3 regions of the Sinorhizobium mexicanum genome follow, and region 1 is predicted to be linked to each of the others. Evidence: predicted binding sites of a transcription regulator. Region 1 holds the regulator's gene; each other region holds the start of a gene.
The links. The regulator LexA, encoded in region 1, represses DNA repair genes until DNA is damaged. The targets are predictions, from matches to a motif close to TGTTCNNNNTGTGTTCNG.
Positions count from the first base shown of each region.

Region 2: FKV68_RS02495 (DNA recombination protein RmuC) is a predicted target of LexA. The motif match lies at 2,557-2,574, and genes of this name have one in related genera.
Region 3: recA (recombinase RecA) is a predicted target of LexA. The motif match lies at 1,599-1,616, and genes of this name have one in related genera.

Region 1 is NZ_CP041238.1:2,021,251-2,027,047, reverse strand. It holds gene FKV68_RS09620 (NAD(P)-dependent oxidoreductase) at 1-832, opposite strand, end outside; gene FKV68_RS09615 (LysR family transcriptional regulator) at 1,209-2,150, shown strand; gene lexA (transcriptional repressor LexA) at 2,329-3,048, shown strand; tRNA gene FKV68_RS09605 (tRNA-Cys) at 3,403-3,476, opposite strand; gene FKV68_RS09600 (hypothetical protein) at 3,640-3,933, opposite strand; tRNA gene FKV68_RS09595 (tRNA-Asn) at 4,073-4,147, shown strand; gene FKV68_RS09590 (SMR family transporter) at 4,222-4,578, shown strand; gene FKV68_RS09585 (SMR family transporter) at 4,575-4,901, shown strand; gene FKV68_RS09580 (SDR family NAD(P)-dependent oxidoreductase) at 4,889-5,734, opposite strand.
Region 2 is NZ_CP041238.1:531,759-537,555, forward strand. It holds gene FKV68_RS02490 (ribokinase) at 379-1,278, opposite strand; gene FKV68_RS02495 (DNA recombination protein RmuC) at 1,331-2,524, opposite strand; gene def (peptide deformylase) at 2,675-3,199, shown strand; gene fmt (methionyl-tRNA formyltransferase) at 3,313-4,248, shown strand; gene truA (tRNA pseudouridine(38-40) synthase TruA) at 4,248-4,991, shown strand; gene FKV68_RS02515 (hypothetical protein) at 5,135-5,731, opposite strand; gene dapE (succinyl-diaminopimelate desuccinylase) at 5,718-5,797, opposite strand, start outside.
Region 3 is NZ_CP041238.1:2,167,272-2,173,068, reverse strand. It holds gene FKV68_RS10250 (pseudouridine-5'-phosphate glycosidase) at 1-390, opposite strand, end outside; gene FKV68_RS10245 (carbohydrate kinase family protein) at 527-1,474, opposite strand; gene recA (recombinase RecA) at 1,744-2,835, shown strand; gene alaS (alanine--tRNA ligase) at 3,063-5,726, shown strand; gene FKV68_RS10230 (SulP family inorganic anion transporter) at 5,773-5,797, opposite strand, start outside.

The DNA.
Region 1 (5,797 bases):
TCAACAGTTTGATGAGCTGGTCGGTCTGGCCGCTCAGCGGCAGCACCAGCCCGCCCGCCTGCGCAAGGTCGAGAACGACGTCCATATCCTTCTCGTGCCAGGTGAACCGAGTTCCGTCCCAACGCTCCAGCGTATTGTTGTAGCCGGGGCTCTTCAGCAGAATCTCGCGCATGCGCTGCGCATCGACGCCGTAGCGCTTGGCAAGGAGCAGCGCTTCGTAATTGCCGACACAATGGATCCAGTGCAGCAGATTGTTGCAGGCTTTGGCGAGTTGTCCGGAGCCGACATCGCCGACATGCAGGACGTCGCGGCTGTAGCTCATCAACACCGGACGCGCCATTTCGACATCGGCCTCGCGTCCACCGCAGAGCGAAAGAAGCGTACCCTCGCGCGCTCCCTCCAGACCGTAGACAACCGGCGCGTCGATGAACCGGACACCATAGCCGTCACAGTAATCGCTGAGTTCGCGCATCGTGCCCGGATTGTTGGTCGCGGCGATCGCAATGACCGAGCCCTTTTTGGCGAGGGGCGCCAACTCCCTGGTTACGGCACGCGACTGGTCATCGGTCGCGACGACGACGATGAAGACGTCGGCCATCGTCGCGAGATCGGCGAGGTCTTTCGCGGCCATGATATCCGCCGCCGAAGCCTTGGCGAGACAGTCCGCATCAAGGTCGTAGGCAGCCACGGCGAAGCCCGCCTTCAGCACGTGCGATGCCATGGCCAATCCCATTGCGCCGACACCCACGAATCCAACTCTTACTGACATGCAATCCTCCCCGTGCCTACTGCATGTTTCCTTAAATCGGATCCGATTTAAGGATAAAAACATGCACTAATTCAAAGTACTACAGCCGTTTGCGCGTCTGACGCGGTGCTGTAGAAAAGCCAGCCGAGACCCTTGGGACGCGCGGCGCGTTCCCTGAAGGCCGACCATGATCAGGCGATGATTGAATCCGGACTGTCCGGAAATACTCCTCCTCGACCGTCGCTTCGATTGTGCGACACCGTCTCCTCACGGCTTCGTACAACCCCGTCCTGAAGGATTTCTCGCTTCGGTCTTCCCTTGCGGAAATCGATTGTGGCCGCCGGGAATGATCGAAGTCTGCGGTTGGGAAGTTCTAAAATCAAGAAGAATGATTTGATATCGTTCAAACCAAAAGTTAGAACTGACTATCGTCAAATCCAGTTTCTCGGGGAGGTGAAATATGGATCTGCGTTCGGTCAACCGATTCCTTGCAGTCGCTGAATTGGGCAGCCTGAACAAGGCCGCGCAACGCCTCAATCTTTCCCAGCCGGCGCTTTCGAAAAGCATCCAGATGCTTGAATATGCTTTCGGCGTCCCTCTGCTCGACCGCGGGCCTCGCGGCATCACGCTCACCTCTTTCGGCGAAGCGGTGTTCGATCACGCCCGGCGCATTGCGGCCGAGATGCGCAAGATGGAGAGCGATATCAAAGCGCTCCGCACGCTCGGCTCGGGCGAGATCAACGTCGGCGCTCCGCTTGGCCCCGACAGCCGCACGCTGGCATTCGCGATCCTCAGACTTGTGACTGACGAGCGGCGCCTCACCATCAACATCGCCAATGGTACCCGCAGCGACCTGATCCGTCCCTTGCTTCTCGGGGATCTCGATTTCCTGATCGCCACCCTCTTCGAGCCAGAGGATCTTCCGCCCGATGTCGAACAGAGCGAACTCTATCTCGATTCCATGATCCTCGTCGTACGCGCCGGTCACCCCATGCTCGAGGGCCACCAGATCGAGCTCAGCGAACTGACGCAGTATCCTTGGGTGGTACTGACCGGCAACCGCGATCTCGAAGGCGCGCTCCGCAAGCTTGTCGGTACCGAATTCAATAAATCGGTATTGCGCAGCGGCTCTCCGATGTTCGTCAAGAACATTCTTCAGAAGAGCGAGTTCATCGGCCTTGTGCGCCAGGACGCCGTGCGCATCGAGCTCGAGACCGGTTCGTTGGTCGAGATCGACATATCCGCTCAGCTCGACATCCACGAGCTCGTGCCACCGCAAAAGGTGGGGCTGATCTTCCGATCGGACGTCTCGATTCCGGTCGCGAGCCAGGCCCTGATCCAGGAGATCACGGCGGCGGCGCGCACAAACCCCGACGCCCTTACCAAGCTGACGAAAATATAAGACCGGAAGCGCGACCCTGCCCTTTTGCGGACGGCGAGGCAGTCGGCGGAACGGTCGACGCGTCTCCACAGGAATTCGCGATAGCCAGATATTCACGGAATTTTAGGCACTTGCGGAACACATATGGAACAGATAGTGTCTGTTCTTGATTTGTTTCGCGATTCTGGAGTGACGCGCCATGCTAACCCGCAAGCAGCAGGAATTGCTTCTGTTCATTCACGAACGAATGAAGGAATCCGGGGTGCCGCCGTCCTTCGACGAGATGAAAGACGCACTGGACCTCGCCTCCAAGTCGGGCATCCATCGGTTGATCACCGCGCTTGAAGAGCGCGGGTTCATTCGCCGTCTTCCCAATCGGGCGCGCGCACTAGAAGTCATCAAGCTGCCCGAGGCCTACACGGCGAACCCGCAGCCTCGGCGTGGCTTCTCGCCAAGTGTGATCGAAGGCAGCCTGGGCAAGCCACCTGCCGCGCCTGCCGCCACAGCCAAATCGGCGTCGCCGAGCGATACTGCATCGGTTTCAGTGCCGGTCATGGGGCGAATCGCAGCCGGTGTCCCGATTTCCGCGATCCAGAACAACACACACGATATTTCCGTCCCGATGGAGATGATCGGCAGTGGCGAACACTACGCGCTCGAGATCAAGGGCGACTCGATGATCGAGGCGGGCATCTTCGACGGCGATACCGTGATCATTCGGAATACGAGCACGGCCAATCCCGGCGACATCATCGTTGCACTTGTGGATGACGAAGAGGCAACCCTCAAGCGGTTCCGCAGAAAAGGCGCGTCCATTGCGCTCGAAGCGGCCAACCCGGCCTATGAAACGCGTATATTCGGGCCGGACCGCGTCAAGATCCAAGGCAAGCTCGTCGGCCTTATTCGCCGCTATCACTAATTGAGCCGGGCTATTGCCCGGCAAAAGTCGGGCACCGCGATCCGACTTGCGCAGGCCAGCGGGCGCCTACAGAGCCCTGCGTCTTATCGCACCGCAACGGTCGCTGTAGCACTGAATTGCTGCATGTCTTTGTCCTTAAGTCGAGGTCGACTCAAGGACAAAGACATGCAGTAGAAAATCACGCTGCAACTTTGGGCGGCCAAGCGAACGGCCTTTACAGCCTTAGGCGCCGATCGCGTTCATGACAGCACCGATCGCCGCGAAGCGCGTTTGCGCGCCGAACGACTGTGCCGTCAGCCAAACAACAAAGCGTCTGCCTACGCACTTGTCATTGATTTTCTTGAAATAAAGCTTTGGAGGCCTCGCCCGGAATTGAACCGGGGTACAAGGATTTGCAGTCCTCTGCGTCACCACTCCGCCACGAGGCCTCACACGCCCGATCGATCAAGCGATGGCCGGCGTTTAGAACGAATCTATGAGGAGTGCAAGGGGGAGTGGTCCGAAAAAGGGTGGGACGACGCGAGGTCATCCCCGTTCTCCGCAGCGTTCCGACAATGCGGCCCCTGGCGCTCCGCTGCCGCATGTGCCCTTTCAGGATTTGTCGGAAGAATTTTGCTGGCCGCGCCAGCGCGCCCACCAGACCGCCAGCTTGCGGCGACGGCGGCGGATTGCGGGTATGTCGTGAGAAAGCACGAGCAGTCCCAGAGGAATCATCCAGAAGCCTAGTACCGGCAGAAAACCCAGCAGTCCGCCCAAGACAAGGAGCGTGCCAAAGAGAATCCGCAGCACCGGCGAGTCGGGCAAGTTCATACGCCATTTGCCGAGGACGAGTTCGTGCGTCTGCGGATCAATGCCGAAATGCCGTTCTTTCCTGTCGTTCGTCATTATTGCTCTTTCATACTCCTCCCCAGAATTGGGGCCTTCTCCACAGCCTCGCAACCGACGTTGTCATTTTTTTTGAAAAACCGCTTGGCAAATCGAAAAAGCATTTGTATTAGCAGCCTCACTTCTGCGGCGCAGATGATCCCTGGTAGCTCAGCGGTAGAGCACTCGACTGTTAATCGATAGGTCGCCGGTTCGAATCCGGCCCGGGGAGCCAGTTTCAAAGAGCCATTCGCGGCGAAGGCCCGAATGGCTCTTTTCGTTTGTCGGTATAGTCTCTGAAGGTTCCTCATGCGTGTTGCATGGCTTTTCCTGATTCTCGCAATCACGACAGAGGTCGCCGGTCTCACCGCGATGAAGGCTGCTTCCGCCTCCGGCTCCTATGTCGGGCATGCGATCATGTACGCCTCGATCGCGCTCTCATACGTGTTCCTTGCCAAGGCCGTGAAGACGATCTCCGTCGGCGTCGCCTATGCCATCTGGGAAGGGTCCGGTGTCGCCCTCATCACGCTTGTCTCCGTGTTCGTCTTTGGCCATGTGCTGAGCGGTCGCGAGATGCTGGGCCTGTCAATGGCTATCGTCGGAATACTGCTTGTCAACGCCGGTGAGGTGCCGGAAGAGGAAGCGGAGGGAGAAGCAGCCCGATGAGCGCAGACGGCTTCTATTTCGCTTTCGCGGTTATGGCGGGCATCCTCGACGTCGCAGCGAATCTGGCGTCCACGAAGTCGAACGGCTTCGCGCGGCGCGGTTGGGGGGTGCTTTCGATTCTCCTGGTACTTGCCGCATTCGCGCTGCTCGCCGAAGCGATCAAAGGTATGGAACTTGCCATCGCCTATGCAGTGCTCGGCGCGACCGGCATCTTCGGCACAGCGATCTGCGGGCGCCTCTTCTTCGGTCAGAAACTGAAACCTGTCGGCTGGGTCGGCTTGTCGCTCGTCTTCGGCGCGGTACTCGTGCTTCACACTGCCTGACGAGGCCGCCCCTTTGAACGGGATTGCTCCTTTTTCATGGCGGCTGCGGGTGCACGCTGGGGGATTAGCCAGTTGAGAAGCGCAAAGTAGACGCCATAAGGCAGGAACCGCACCAGCTTAACGGCATAGGTAAAGCGTTTCGGGAAGGTGATCTCGAAGCGCCCGGATTTCAAGCCGAGGCATATGCGCTCCGCCGCCTCATCGACGCTCACCAGAGCCGGTCGCGGGAACTTGCCTCTGGCCGAAGCGGCCGTGTCGACAAAGCCCGGACAGATCAACTGCATGCGGATACCGAGACGATCGAGGTCGAATTTCAAGCTCTCAGCCATATTGATGAGTGCCGCCTTGGTGGCTCCGTAAGCGGCGCTCATCGGCAGGCCGCAGTATCCCGCCACCGATGACACGACGGCGATCTGGCCATGACCGTTCGTCTTCATGTGCTCGACAACGGGCACGAGGCAATTGACGACGCCATATAGATTGACGGCGAAGCTCTTGTCGAAGGCTTCCCGACCAAGATCATCGCCGCGCACCGGAATCGCGACCCCCGCATTGAGCACGGCCAAAGCCACCCGCCCGTGGTCGTATTCGATGGCGGCCAGCAAGCGCTCCATGTCACGCGGGTCGGTGACGTCGCCATCGAGAACGACGATCCTGCCCGGTCCTGAAGCCTCATGCTGAAGTGCCACGAGCTTCTCGTGGCTGCGTGCCGTGACGACCACCGAGTAGCCCTCCTCAACCAGCCTGAGGGCCACGGCGCGGCCGATGCCCGAACTCGCCCCTGTTATCCAGACCAGTCCATGCTCGGGTCGGGCTGTGAATGCTGTCGTCATTTCGTCCTCGCGTCCATCGGGAAGGGCTTTCCCTTCCAAAGCCCGTGGCTGTCTCCCCCGGCC
Region 2 (5,797 bases), 1.5 Mb from region 1:
GCTTGTCGCCCACGGCGTGACGCATTCCGAATTGTGGGGTGAAACTCCGTCATGGAGCGCCATGATGCCAACCGGCACGAAGGAGGCGGCCAAACCTTACTGCATGTTTCCTTAAATCGTAGCCGATTTAAGGATAAAACATGCAGCACTTCAAAGTGCTACAGCGTCCCTTGCGCGTCTGATGAGACGCGCGGCGCTGTAGGACGTTCGACCTTCTCATGCGTCTGAATAGAGGATCAAATCTTAAGATCCAGCCAACGCCGAGGCTAAATCAAGGTCGCGACACGCAAGTCTTGCCCGCCGAGTTTAATCGACGCGACATATGCTGTCGGGTTTGCGAAATGGGCCGAAATGGGAGGCAAAACGCGGCGCTGTCGCTTACAGACAGGCGGCAACCTCGGACGCCAGCGGTATGGCCGGTTGCGCACCGGGCTTGAGGCATGCAAGCGATCCGGCGACCGCCGCTTGCCGCAGCGCGTCGGGAAGGGGGAGGCCGGCGTCGAGGCCCGCGGCCAGATAGCCGCAGAACGTATCGCCGGCGCCGACGGTGTCGACCGGTTCGATGGTCAGGCCCTTGGCGCGATGAACGGCACCGTCATGAATGGCGATCACGCCCTCGGCGCCAAGCGTCACGATCACGGTCCGGCCGGTTTCGTCGTGGAGCCGTTTCATCGCCGCCTCGCGCTCAGCACCGTCGATGCCGCTCTTGCCGGCCAGCAGTTCGAATTCGGTTTCGTTGGCTATCACGATATCGGCCATTCGGCCGAGACGGGCGGCCTCGGGCGTCAGTGGGGCGATGTTGACGATCGAACGAATACCGCGGCGTTTGGCTTCCCCAAGCGCCTTTTCGACGGAGGCGGCCGGGATTTCGAGCTGCAGCATCAGCGTGTCGCCAGGCGACATTGCATCGAGCGCCGCCGTTGCGTCGCTCTCGCTCACCGTTGCATTGGCGCTGGCGACGACAACGATGACGTTTTCGCCGTCGCCACCGACGATGATATGTGCCGTACCGGTAGGCTCATCCACCGTCTTGATAAGGCCAAGATCGGCTCCCCCTTCTTTGAGCAGCGCCAGCGCACCCTCCGCAAAACTATCCCACCCGACGGCGCCGGCCATGCGCACTGACGCGCCGGCGCGGCGGGCAGCCAGCGCCTGGTTTGCGCCCTTGCCGCCGGCGGCGGTCGAAAAGCCTGTTCCGGCAACGGTTTCGCCGGGCTTCGGCAGGCGCGCGGTCGTAGCGATCAGGTCCATGTTGATGGACCCAAGGACAGTGATCATGTGGAGATGCCCTCGTCGGATTATTGATTTTCGCGAAGAGTGCCCGACCGCGTCAGTCCTCGTCAACCACCCGCAGCTTCAATTGCCCCATCCGGTTGTCCAGCGGCCGTCCGCTGCTGTCGCCCTCTGCGGGCGCGGCTTCGGCCGCGAGTTCCAGGGCCTCGATCTTGGCGCCGCGCCGGGTCAACTTGTCCGACGAGATGAGGATGTCCTCGACGTCCTTCTGCGTCATGGCGAAATGGCCCTGGAGCTTGCGCACACGCTCGTCGAGCCGTGAAAGGTCGTCCATCAGCCGCGCGACTTCGCCCTGAATCAGGTGTGCCTGCTCGCGCATGCGCGCATCCTTGAGGATCGCCTGGATCACCTGGATCGACAAAAGCAGCAGCGACGGCGAGACGATGACGATGCGCTGGCGATGCGCCTTTTGCACGACCGCCTCGAAGTGCTCGTGGATTTCGGCGAAGATCGACTCGGAAGGCACAAAGAGGAAGGCCGTCTCCTGTGTTTCTCCCGGCAAGAGATACTTGCTGGCGATATCGCGGATATGCACCTCCATGTCACGGCGGAACGTCTGTGCCGCCTGCTGCCGCCGTTCGGCCGTCGCCGCGTCGCGCATCGCGTTCCATCCTTCGAGCGGAAACTTCGCGTCGATGACGAGCGGCGGCTGGCCGTTCGGCATGCGGATCGTGCAATCCGGGCGGGCGCCGTTCGAAAGCGTTGTCTGGAAGGCGAAAGCGCCCATTGGCAACCCGTCGGCAACGATCGCTTCCATGCGCGACTGGCCGAAGGCCCCGCGGGTCTGCTTGTTCGCCAGGATGGTCTGCAGTCCGGCCATGTCCTTGGCCAACGACTGAATGTTGTTCTGCGCGCTGTCGATCACGGCAAGCCGCTCCTGCAGACGGCGAAGGTTTTCGTGGGTCGCTTTCGTCTGCTCGCTGATCGAGGCGCCAATGCGGTGCGTCATGCCGTCGATTCGCTGGCTGATAGACTGGTTGAGTTCCGCCTGACGGGTGCCGAAAACGTCCGCCATGGCGGCGATGCGGCCCTGCAATTCCGTCTGCGCAGCGAGAAGCGTCGCCATCTGCTCGTCACGCTCGCCGGCGCGGGCAAATCTTGCCCGGCGCGCAAGCATGAGGCTCGCGAGCGTCATGAGAAGTGCGGCGGCCGTGGCGAGATGACCGGCCGTGACGGGCAGGGCGCCGAGCAGGAACAAGGGATGGTCGAAGGAAAAGGCGATGGGCTCCATGGCTGCAGCCTAACAGATTCGTGCCCAAAAACCAGATCAAAACAAGAACAAACCTATTCCGGTCGTTGCGGACAACAAGCGCGGCGTGTCCGATCTTCGCCGGAGGCAATGTTCTTGCGCGCAAGCGGAAAGATCGGCTATGGGATCAGCATGACGATCAAGCCGCTAATCATCCTTCCCGATCCGGTTCTGCGCCAGGTGTCCAAGCCGGTGGAGACCATTGATGACGACATCCGCCGCCTCGCCGACGACATGCTGGAAACCATGTACGACGCGCCGGGCATCGGCCTTGCGGCGATCCAGATCGGCGTGCCGAAGCGCCTCCTGGTTCTCGACGTGTCGAAGGAAGGCGAGGAGAAGACCCCGCTCGTCTTCATCAATCCGAAAATCGTCAGATCCGCCGATGAGCGCTCGGTCTACGAGGAAGGCTGCCTGTCGATCCCGGACTACTACGCCGAAGTGGAGCGCCCGGCGGCGATTACCGTCGAATATCTCGATCGCCACGGCAAGGAGCATACGCTCGAGGCGGATGGCCTGCTTGCCACCTGCCTGCAGCACGAGATCGATCATCTGAACGGCGTCCTGTTCATCGATCATATCTCCAAGCTCAAGCGGGATATCGTGATCCGCAAGTTCACCAAGGCAGCCAAGACACGCGGCGCCAAAGCGATTTGAGATCGCGAGCGGGGTGAGACGAGCATCCCGCTCCAACTCTTTATCGAGAGCGCCGCGCACCGGTGCCGGAAATCGCAGGCGCAGCCTGATTTCAAGAGACGGAGTTTGCCGCCTTGTCGCTTCGCATCATTTTCATGGGAACGCCGGAATTCTCTGTGCCGACGCTTGTCGCACTCGCCGAGGCTGGCCATGAGATCGCCGCGGTCTACACGCAGCCCCCGCGTCCTGGCGGGCGACGTGGTCTCGACCTGCAGAAGTCTCCGGTTCATCAGGCAGCCGAACTTCTCGGCATCCCCGTTCTGACCCCGCCGAACTTTAAGGATGCTTCTGATCGCGCGACCTTCGCCAAGTTCAACGCCGACGTCGCCGTCGTCGTCGCCTACGGCTTGCTGCTGCCCGAGGCGATCCTCCAGGGAACGAGGCATGGCTGCTACAACGGACACGCCTCGCTGCTGCCGCGCTGGCGCGGGGCAGCGCCGATCCAGCGCGCAATCATGGCCGGCGACCACGAGACCGGCATGATGGTGATGAAGATGGACAAGGGGCTCGATACCGGCCCGGTCGCGCTCGCCAAGGCCGTTGCGATCGGCGAGACGATGACGGCTGGCGAGCTGCACGACAAGCTGATGCAGGTCGGCGCGGCCCTGATGAAGGAGGCGATGGCGAAGCTCGAACTGGGTGAGCTGCCGCTGACGCCGCAACCGGAGGGGGGGGCCGTCTACGCTGCCAAGATCAGCAAGGCGGAGACCCGGATCGATTTCACCAGGCCGGCGGGCGAGGTTCACAACCACATTCGTGGCCTTTCGCCTTTTCCCGGAGCCTGGTTCGAACTGACGATTGCTGGAAAGCCGGAACGCATAAAAGTGCTGAATTCCGAGAAAGCCGCCGGAGCCGACGCGGCTGGCACCGTCCTGGACGAGGCACTAACCATTGCCTGCGGCGACGGCGCGGTGCGGCCGACCCGGTTGCAGAAGGCCGGCGGCAAGCCGCTCGCCGTCGCCGAGTTCCTGCGCGGAACACCCCTCGCTCGCGGCACGAGGATCGCCTGATGCCGCGCTATCGCCTGATCGTCGAATACGACGGCTCCGGCTATGTCGGCTGGCAGCGTCAGGAAAACGGTCCGTCCGTCCAGGGTGCGATCGAGAAGGCGATCCTGTCGCTGACCGGAGAGACGGTGTCCGTCCGCGGGGCGGGACGCACCGATTCCGGCGTCCATGCCATGGGCCAGGTGGCGCATGCGGACCTCACGCGCGAATGGAAGACGCACACCTTGCGCAACGCGCTCAATGCGCATCTCGCGCTTGCCGGCGAACGTGTCTCTATTCTCGACGCACTCGAAGCGCCGGCTGATTTCGACGCGCGTTTCTCGGCAGTCCGCCGCCACTATCTTTACCGCATCATCTCCCGTCGTTCGCCGCTGGCGCTTGAAGCAAGGCGCGCCTGGTGGGTGCCGAAAACGCTCGACCATGAGGCCATGCATGAGGCCGCACAACGCCTGGTCGGCCACCACGATTTCACCACCTTCCGCTCCGCCCACTGCCAGGCGACGAGCCCGCTGCGTACGCTTGATCGGCTCGACGTGACGCGGGCGGGGGACCTCATCGAGATCCGTGCCACAGCCCAGAGCTTTCTGCACAACCAGATTCGCTCCTTCGCCGGTTCGCTGAAGCTGGTGGGCGAGGGCAAGTGGACGCCAGACGAGTTGCAGGCGGCGCTCGAAGCGCGCGATCGAAAGGCCTGCGGGCCGGTGGCGCCTCCTGACGGCCTCTACTTCATGCAGGTGGATTACTGACCTTCGCGACAGCGCCGCGCGCAGCAGGCGCAGCGCCTCGCTAGAGCGCCGTGCGTTCAAATGAACGCGCAAAGGACGCTCGAGCACTTTGATTCTAGAGCACCTTGTCCGCTTTCAGCGATTCCACTTGAATGCGGGATGCTCTAGCCCGGAACGAGACCAAAGAAACGCTGCAGAACCTCGCCGATCATCATCGACGGCAGCAGGAAGAGTGCCGTCAATGCGGCCGCCAGCAAGGTCTGGTTGCCGGTGACCGTGCGCAGAAGCCGGAAGAGCAGCCCAACGCTGACGACCAGCAGCAAGAGCCAGATCAGGCTTGTCAGGCCCTGACTGCCCGGGATCAGCAGACGGATCGCAGCGGGCAGCGCCATGGCATAGGAGAGCGGCACCGAGAGCCAGTTGGTGGTAACGATCACCGGCACCACAAAAATCGTAAAACCGAGCGGCCGGGACAGGATGACGATCAGGACGATAGGCAGCAGCCAGCTGGCGAGGTCGACGGCAAGCAGCTTCAGGATGAAGCTGAAGCCGATCGTCGTGCCGGCCGGCATGGCCGAAAGATAAAAGAGCCGCCAGGACGCCCAGGTCACGGCGATCGCCGGCAGGGACCAGAGCATTGCCGCAAACGAACGCCATAGGCCGCTTTCGCTGATGTCCAGCCAGCGGAAGCCCTCGCGGTTGCCCTGGATGAGCAGCCATAACCCCTTGACGTAGGTGAGGACCTCCTCAAGCAGCGGCATGACCGAACCAGCGGGCTATGAAGGTCTCGTAGATTCCCGTCAAGGTTTCGAGATCGGCGACGGCAA
Region 3 (5,797 bases), 150 kb from region 1:
GCCGGTGGCAAATACGCTGATGCCGGCGCGCGCCGCAGCGATCATCGTCGCCGCCACGGTCGTGGCGCCCGTACGGCGTTCGGCGATCGCGAAGGCAAGATCGGCACGCGACAGCTTCATCGCGCCTTCCGTTTTCGAAAGTGCTTCCAGCTTCGCGTCGTCGAGACCGATGTGAAGGACACCGTGAATGACCGCAATGGTCGCGGGCACGGCGCCCTGTTCACGGATGATCGCCTCGACGCTGCGGGCCATGTTGAGGTTGCCGGGGTAGGGCATGCCATGGGTGATGATCGTCGATTCCAGCGCGACGATCGGCGCACCGCGTGCCTTTGCGGCCGCCACTTCATCGGAATATTCGATCGGCAGGGACGGGGAGGAGGGCTTGCTCATGAATCTATCCTTAAATCACGATCATGCTCGGCTGAATCGAACCAAAATCATCGAGATCGTTTGTAAAAAAGGTGAAAGTGAGAGCGGGCGGAAAGCTGCGCATGCTTTCGTCCCGCCCGGCGTTCAACGTCGGTTCTCATGACAGCATTTGCGGCGCCGGCACAAGGGCAATCGCCTGTTCGAGATTGCCCCGAGACATTTCTTCCGAAACGGCAAAAGGCGAGCGAAGCGCAATCCCGGCCGCGGCTATGCCATGGCGCAGGCATCCGGCAAGATCGAAACCCGAAAGCCGCGCCGTGAGGAACCCCGAGGCCAAGGCGTCGCCGGCGCCAGTGACATCCGCCAGCGCCGGGAGGGCTGGCGGGAAAATGACGCTTGCCTCGCCGCGGTCGAAGGCGACCGCAGCGGCGCCGCCGCGTGTTACGACGCCACCCCTGAGGCCTGCCTCCCGCAACAGCGTTGGCCAGTTTTTGGCGTCGCTGGCGTCGATCCCGGTCAGGGCACGCGCTTCCGCCTCGTTCATGAACAGGAAGCTGAGCCCGCTGAGGCATTTCCTGAAGCGCATCACCTTTGCCGGCGACACGGCGATGCCGGCCACAAGTCGGCCGTCCCCGGATGCCGCGTTGACCAAGGCGACAAGCGTTTCCTCGGGGAGGTTGGCATCCATGAGCACCAGATCGCTTACCGCCAATATTTCGCGTATCGCGCGCTGCTGCAGCCGGCGCGGCGAGAACAACTGGTAGAGCTCCATGTCAGCAAGCGCGATGACGAGGTTGCCATCGTTTTCGAGGATCGCCGTATAACTCGGCGTTTTCCGATCGAGAAAGGTGAAGGGGCAATCGATGACGCCTGCCGCGGCCGCGGCCGCCGCCACCATCTCGCCTGCTGCGTCGCCGCCACGCGGGCTGATCATTCGTACGCTGTGACCGATGCGGGCGAGGTTTCTCGCCGCATTGAAACCGCCGCCTCCCGCTTCCTCGAACCACGAACCGGGATTGCTCGCGCCGGGAGCGGTCACGCCGCTGATGCGGCCGCGGCGGTCGATGTGGGCGCCGCCGAACACGGCGATTTCGCGTTTCTTCATAAAAGCTCCTCTTTGGACTGCTTCAATCCGCATTCACAGAGGCGGCACGGTCGCGAATCGCGCTAGTGTAGCCAAGCCCGGCCGAGCTTCGGCATGGGCTTTGCGGAAATGTGGTACAATGCCCGTGAACAAGAATCGAACGCAACGAGAATAACCGTTATCATTCAATTGGTTGCCACTCTATTGCCAAAGCAGAACAAACCATGTACAAAAACTCCTGCGGCGGCTTCATTGCCTCGGTAGCTTCAATAACCTAAAGGTGGGACCAAATGGCACAAAACTCTTTGCGGCTCGTAGAGGACAAATCGGTGGATAAAAGCAAGGCACTTGAAGCGGCTCTCTCCCAGATCGAACGGTCGTTCGGCAAGGGATCGATTATGAAGCTCGGTTCGAAGGACAGTGTAATCGAGATCGAAACTGTTTCGACCGGATCGCTCGGCCTCGATATCGCGCTCGGCATTGGCGGCCTGCCGAAAGGGCGCATCATTGAAATCTACGGCCCTGAAAGCTCGGGCAAGACGACGCTGGCGCTGCAGACCATCGCCGAGGCACAGAAGAAGGGTGGCATTTGCGGCTTCGTTGACGCCGAACATGCGCTCGATCCGGTCTATGCGCGCAAGCTGGGCGTCGATCTTGAAAACCTCTTGATTTCGCAGCCGGACACCGGCGAACAGGCGCTGGAAATCACCGACACGCTGGTCCGTTCCGGCGCGATCGACGTCCTCGTCGTCGATTCCGTTGCAGCTCTCGTGCCGCGCGCCGAAATCGAAGGCGAAATGGGCGACAGTCTGCCGGGCATGCAGGCCCGCCTGATGAGCCAGGCACTGCGCAAGCTCACTGCGTCGATCTCCAAGTCCAACTGCATGGTTATCTTCATCAACCAGATCCGCATGAAGATCGGCGTCATGTTCGGTTCGCCGGAAACGACGACGGGTGGCAACGCGCTGAAGTTCTATGCGTCAGTTCGCCTCGATATTCGTCGCATCGGCTCGGTCAAGGAGCGCGAAGAGGTCGTCGGCAACCAGACCCGCGTCAAGGTCGTCAAGAACAAGATGGCACCACCCTTCAAGCAGGTGGAATTCGACATCATGTATGGCGAGGGCGTTTCCAAGACCGGTGAACTCATCGATCTTGGCGTCAAGGCCGGCATCGTCGAAAAATCCGGCGCCTGGTTTTCCTACAATAGCCAGCGCCTCGGCCAGGGCCGGGAGAACGCGAAACTTTTCCTGCGTGACAATCCCGATCTTCTGCGCGAGATCGAGATGGCTCTGCGGCAGAATGCGGGCCTGATCGCCGACAAGTTCCTGGAGAACGGCGGACCGGAGAGCGATGACGACGGCGATGCGGCTGCCGAAATGTAAGATCTGAGGCGGGCAAGTTTTGAATGAAGCCGGTCGTTTTTCTAGACGGCCGGTTTTTTGCTGCCGTCTGGACAGCGTGAGACACGGAAGATAAAAGCCTTTGGTTCCAGCGACCGACGTTGCTGGAGGGCGTGTCTATTGCCGATAGACGCGGGGTTGAAGATAGCGGTGCGCGGCCCGGCAAAAGTGCGGTCGCGACCGGGAATGGTGCACAGATAGGACGCAAGATGAGCGGCGTGAATGAAATCCGGTCGATGTTTCTCGACTACTTCCGCAAGAACGGTCACGAGATCGTGCCGTCGAGCCCCCTGGTGCCGCGCAACGACCCGACATTGATGTTCACCAATGCCGGCATGGTGCAGTTCAAAAACGTCTTTACCGGCCTGGAGCAGCGCCCCTATTCGACGGCCGCGACCGCGCAGAAATGCGTGCGCGCGGGCGGCAAGCACAACGACCTTGACAATGTCGGCTACACCGCCCGGCACCACACCTTCTTCGAGATGCTCGGCAACTTCTCGTTCGGCGACTATTTCAAGGAACGCGCGATCGAGCTCGCCTGGAACCTGATCACCAAGGAATACGGCCTCGACGCCAAGCGACTGCTCGTCACCGTCTATCATACCGACGACGAAGCCTTCGGCCTCTGGAAGAAGATCGCCGGCTTGAGCGACGACCGGATCATCCGCATTCCGACCAGCGATAACTTCTGGGCGATGGGTGATACCGGCCCTTGCGGCCCGTGCTCGGAAATCTTCTATGACCATGGCGAGCAGATCTGGGGCGGACCGCCCGGTTCGGCCGAAGAAGATGGCGACCGCTTCATCGAGATCTGGAATCTCGTGTTCATGCAGTACGAGCAGGTCACCAAGGAAGAGCGCATCGATCTTCCGCGCCCGTCGATCGATACCGGCATGGGACTGGAGCGTGTTGCTGCCGTCCTGCAGGGCCAGCACGATAATTATGACATCGATCTCTTCCGCGCGCTGATCGCTGCGTCCGAAGAAGCGACGGGCGTCAAGGCGGAGGGCGACCGCCGCGCCAGCCACCGCGTCATCGCCGACCATCTGCGCTCCTCCGCCTTCCTGATCGCCGACGGCGTACTGCCGTCGAACGAAGGCCGCGGCTATGTGCTGCGCCGCATCATGCGCCGCGCGATGCGGCACGCGCAGCTGCTCGGCGCGCAAGAGCCGCTGATGTGGAAGCTCCTGCCGGCACTCGTCGGCCAGATGGGCCGCGCCTATCCGGAACTTGCCCGCGCCGAAGCGCTGATCTCGGAGACCCTGAAACTGGAAGAGACCCGTTTCCGCAAGACGCTGGAGCGCGGTCTGAACCTCCTTTCAGAAGCCTCGGCAGATCTTTCCGAGGGCGATCAGTTCAACGGCGAGACAGCCTTCAAGCTCTACGACACCTACGGCTTCCCGCTCGACCTGACGCAGGACGCGCTGCGCGCCAAGGGCATCACCGTCGATACCGATGCGTTTTCCGCGGCAATGGAACGGCAGAAGGCGGAGGCCCGTGCAAACTGGGCCGGATCCGGTGAGGCCGCAACCGAGACGATCTGGTTTGAACTCAAGGAAAAGCACGGCGCGACAGAATTCCTCGGCTATGACACCGAGGCAGCCGAAGGCGTGATCCAGGCGATCGTCCGCGACGGTGCTGTGGTCGAATCCGCTGCGAAGGGCGAGACCGTTCAAGTGATCCTGAACCAGACACCCTTCTATGGCGAATCCGGCGGTCAGATGGGCGATACCGGCGTCATCGCGACCGACACTGGCAAGCTGACGGTCACTGACACCCAGAAGCGTGGCGAGGGGCTCTTTGTCCACTACGGCGTTGTCGCCGAAGGCAGTGTGAAAACCGGCGAGGCGGCCGCGCTGACCGTCGACCATGCGCGTCGCACGCGGCTCCGCTCCAATCACTCCGCGACCCACCTGCTGCACGAGGCGCTGCGCGAGGTGCTCGGCACGCACGTGGCGCAGAAGGGCTCGCTTGTGGCGCCGGAGCGGCTGCGCTTCGACGTATCGCATCCGAAGCCGATGACGGCCGACGAGTTGAAGGTCGTCGAGGAGATGGCGAACGAGATCATCGTTCAGAATTCGCCGGTGACGACGCGACTGATGACAGTCGACGACGCGATTGCGGAAGGCGCAATGGCGCTCTTCGGCGAGAAATATGGCGACGAGGTCCGCGTCGTCTCGATGGGACAAGGCGTTCGCGGGTCGAAAGCCGGAAAGCCCTATTCGGTCGAACTCTGCGGCGGCACGCATGTATCGGCGACGGGCGACATTGGTCTTGTGCGGGTCGTTTCTGAAAGTGCGGTCGGTGCCGGCGTGCGTCGAATCGAGGCACTGACGGGCGAGGCGGCTCGCGCCTACCTCAACGAGCAGGATGAGCGGGTGAAGACGCTGGCCTCCGCGCTCAAGGTCCAGCCGGCGGATGTTCTCGGCCGGGTCGAGGCCCTGCTCGACGAGCGCCGCAAGCTGGAGAGGGAACTGACCGAGGCGAAGAAGAAGCTGGCTCTCGTCGGTGATGGCCAGAATGGTTCGGCCGATGCCGCCCGTGATATCGCAGGCGTCCGCTTCCTTGGCAGGGTCGTGTCGGGCGTCGAGCCCAAGGACCTGAAGAGCCTCGCCGATGACGGCAAGAAGACGCTCGGTTCGGGCGTTGTCGCCTTCGTCGGTGTTTCCGGCGACGGCAAGGCAAGCGCGGTGGTGGCCGTTACCGACGACCTCACCTCGAAGGTCAGCGCCGTTGATCTGGTGCGCGTCGCTTCGGCCGCACTCGGTGGCAAGGGCGGTGGTGGACGCCCGGACATGGCTCAGGCCGGCGGACCGGATGGCAACCGCGCAGCCGAAGCGATCGAAGCGGTCGCCGTGGCGCTCGCCGGTTGACCTTGCGCTTGAGCAACCAAAGGAAAGGGCGCTGCGGCGCCCTTTTTCACGCGCTCTTTTCGCTGCGGATG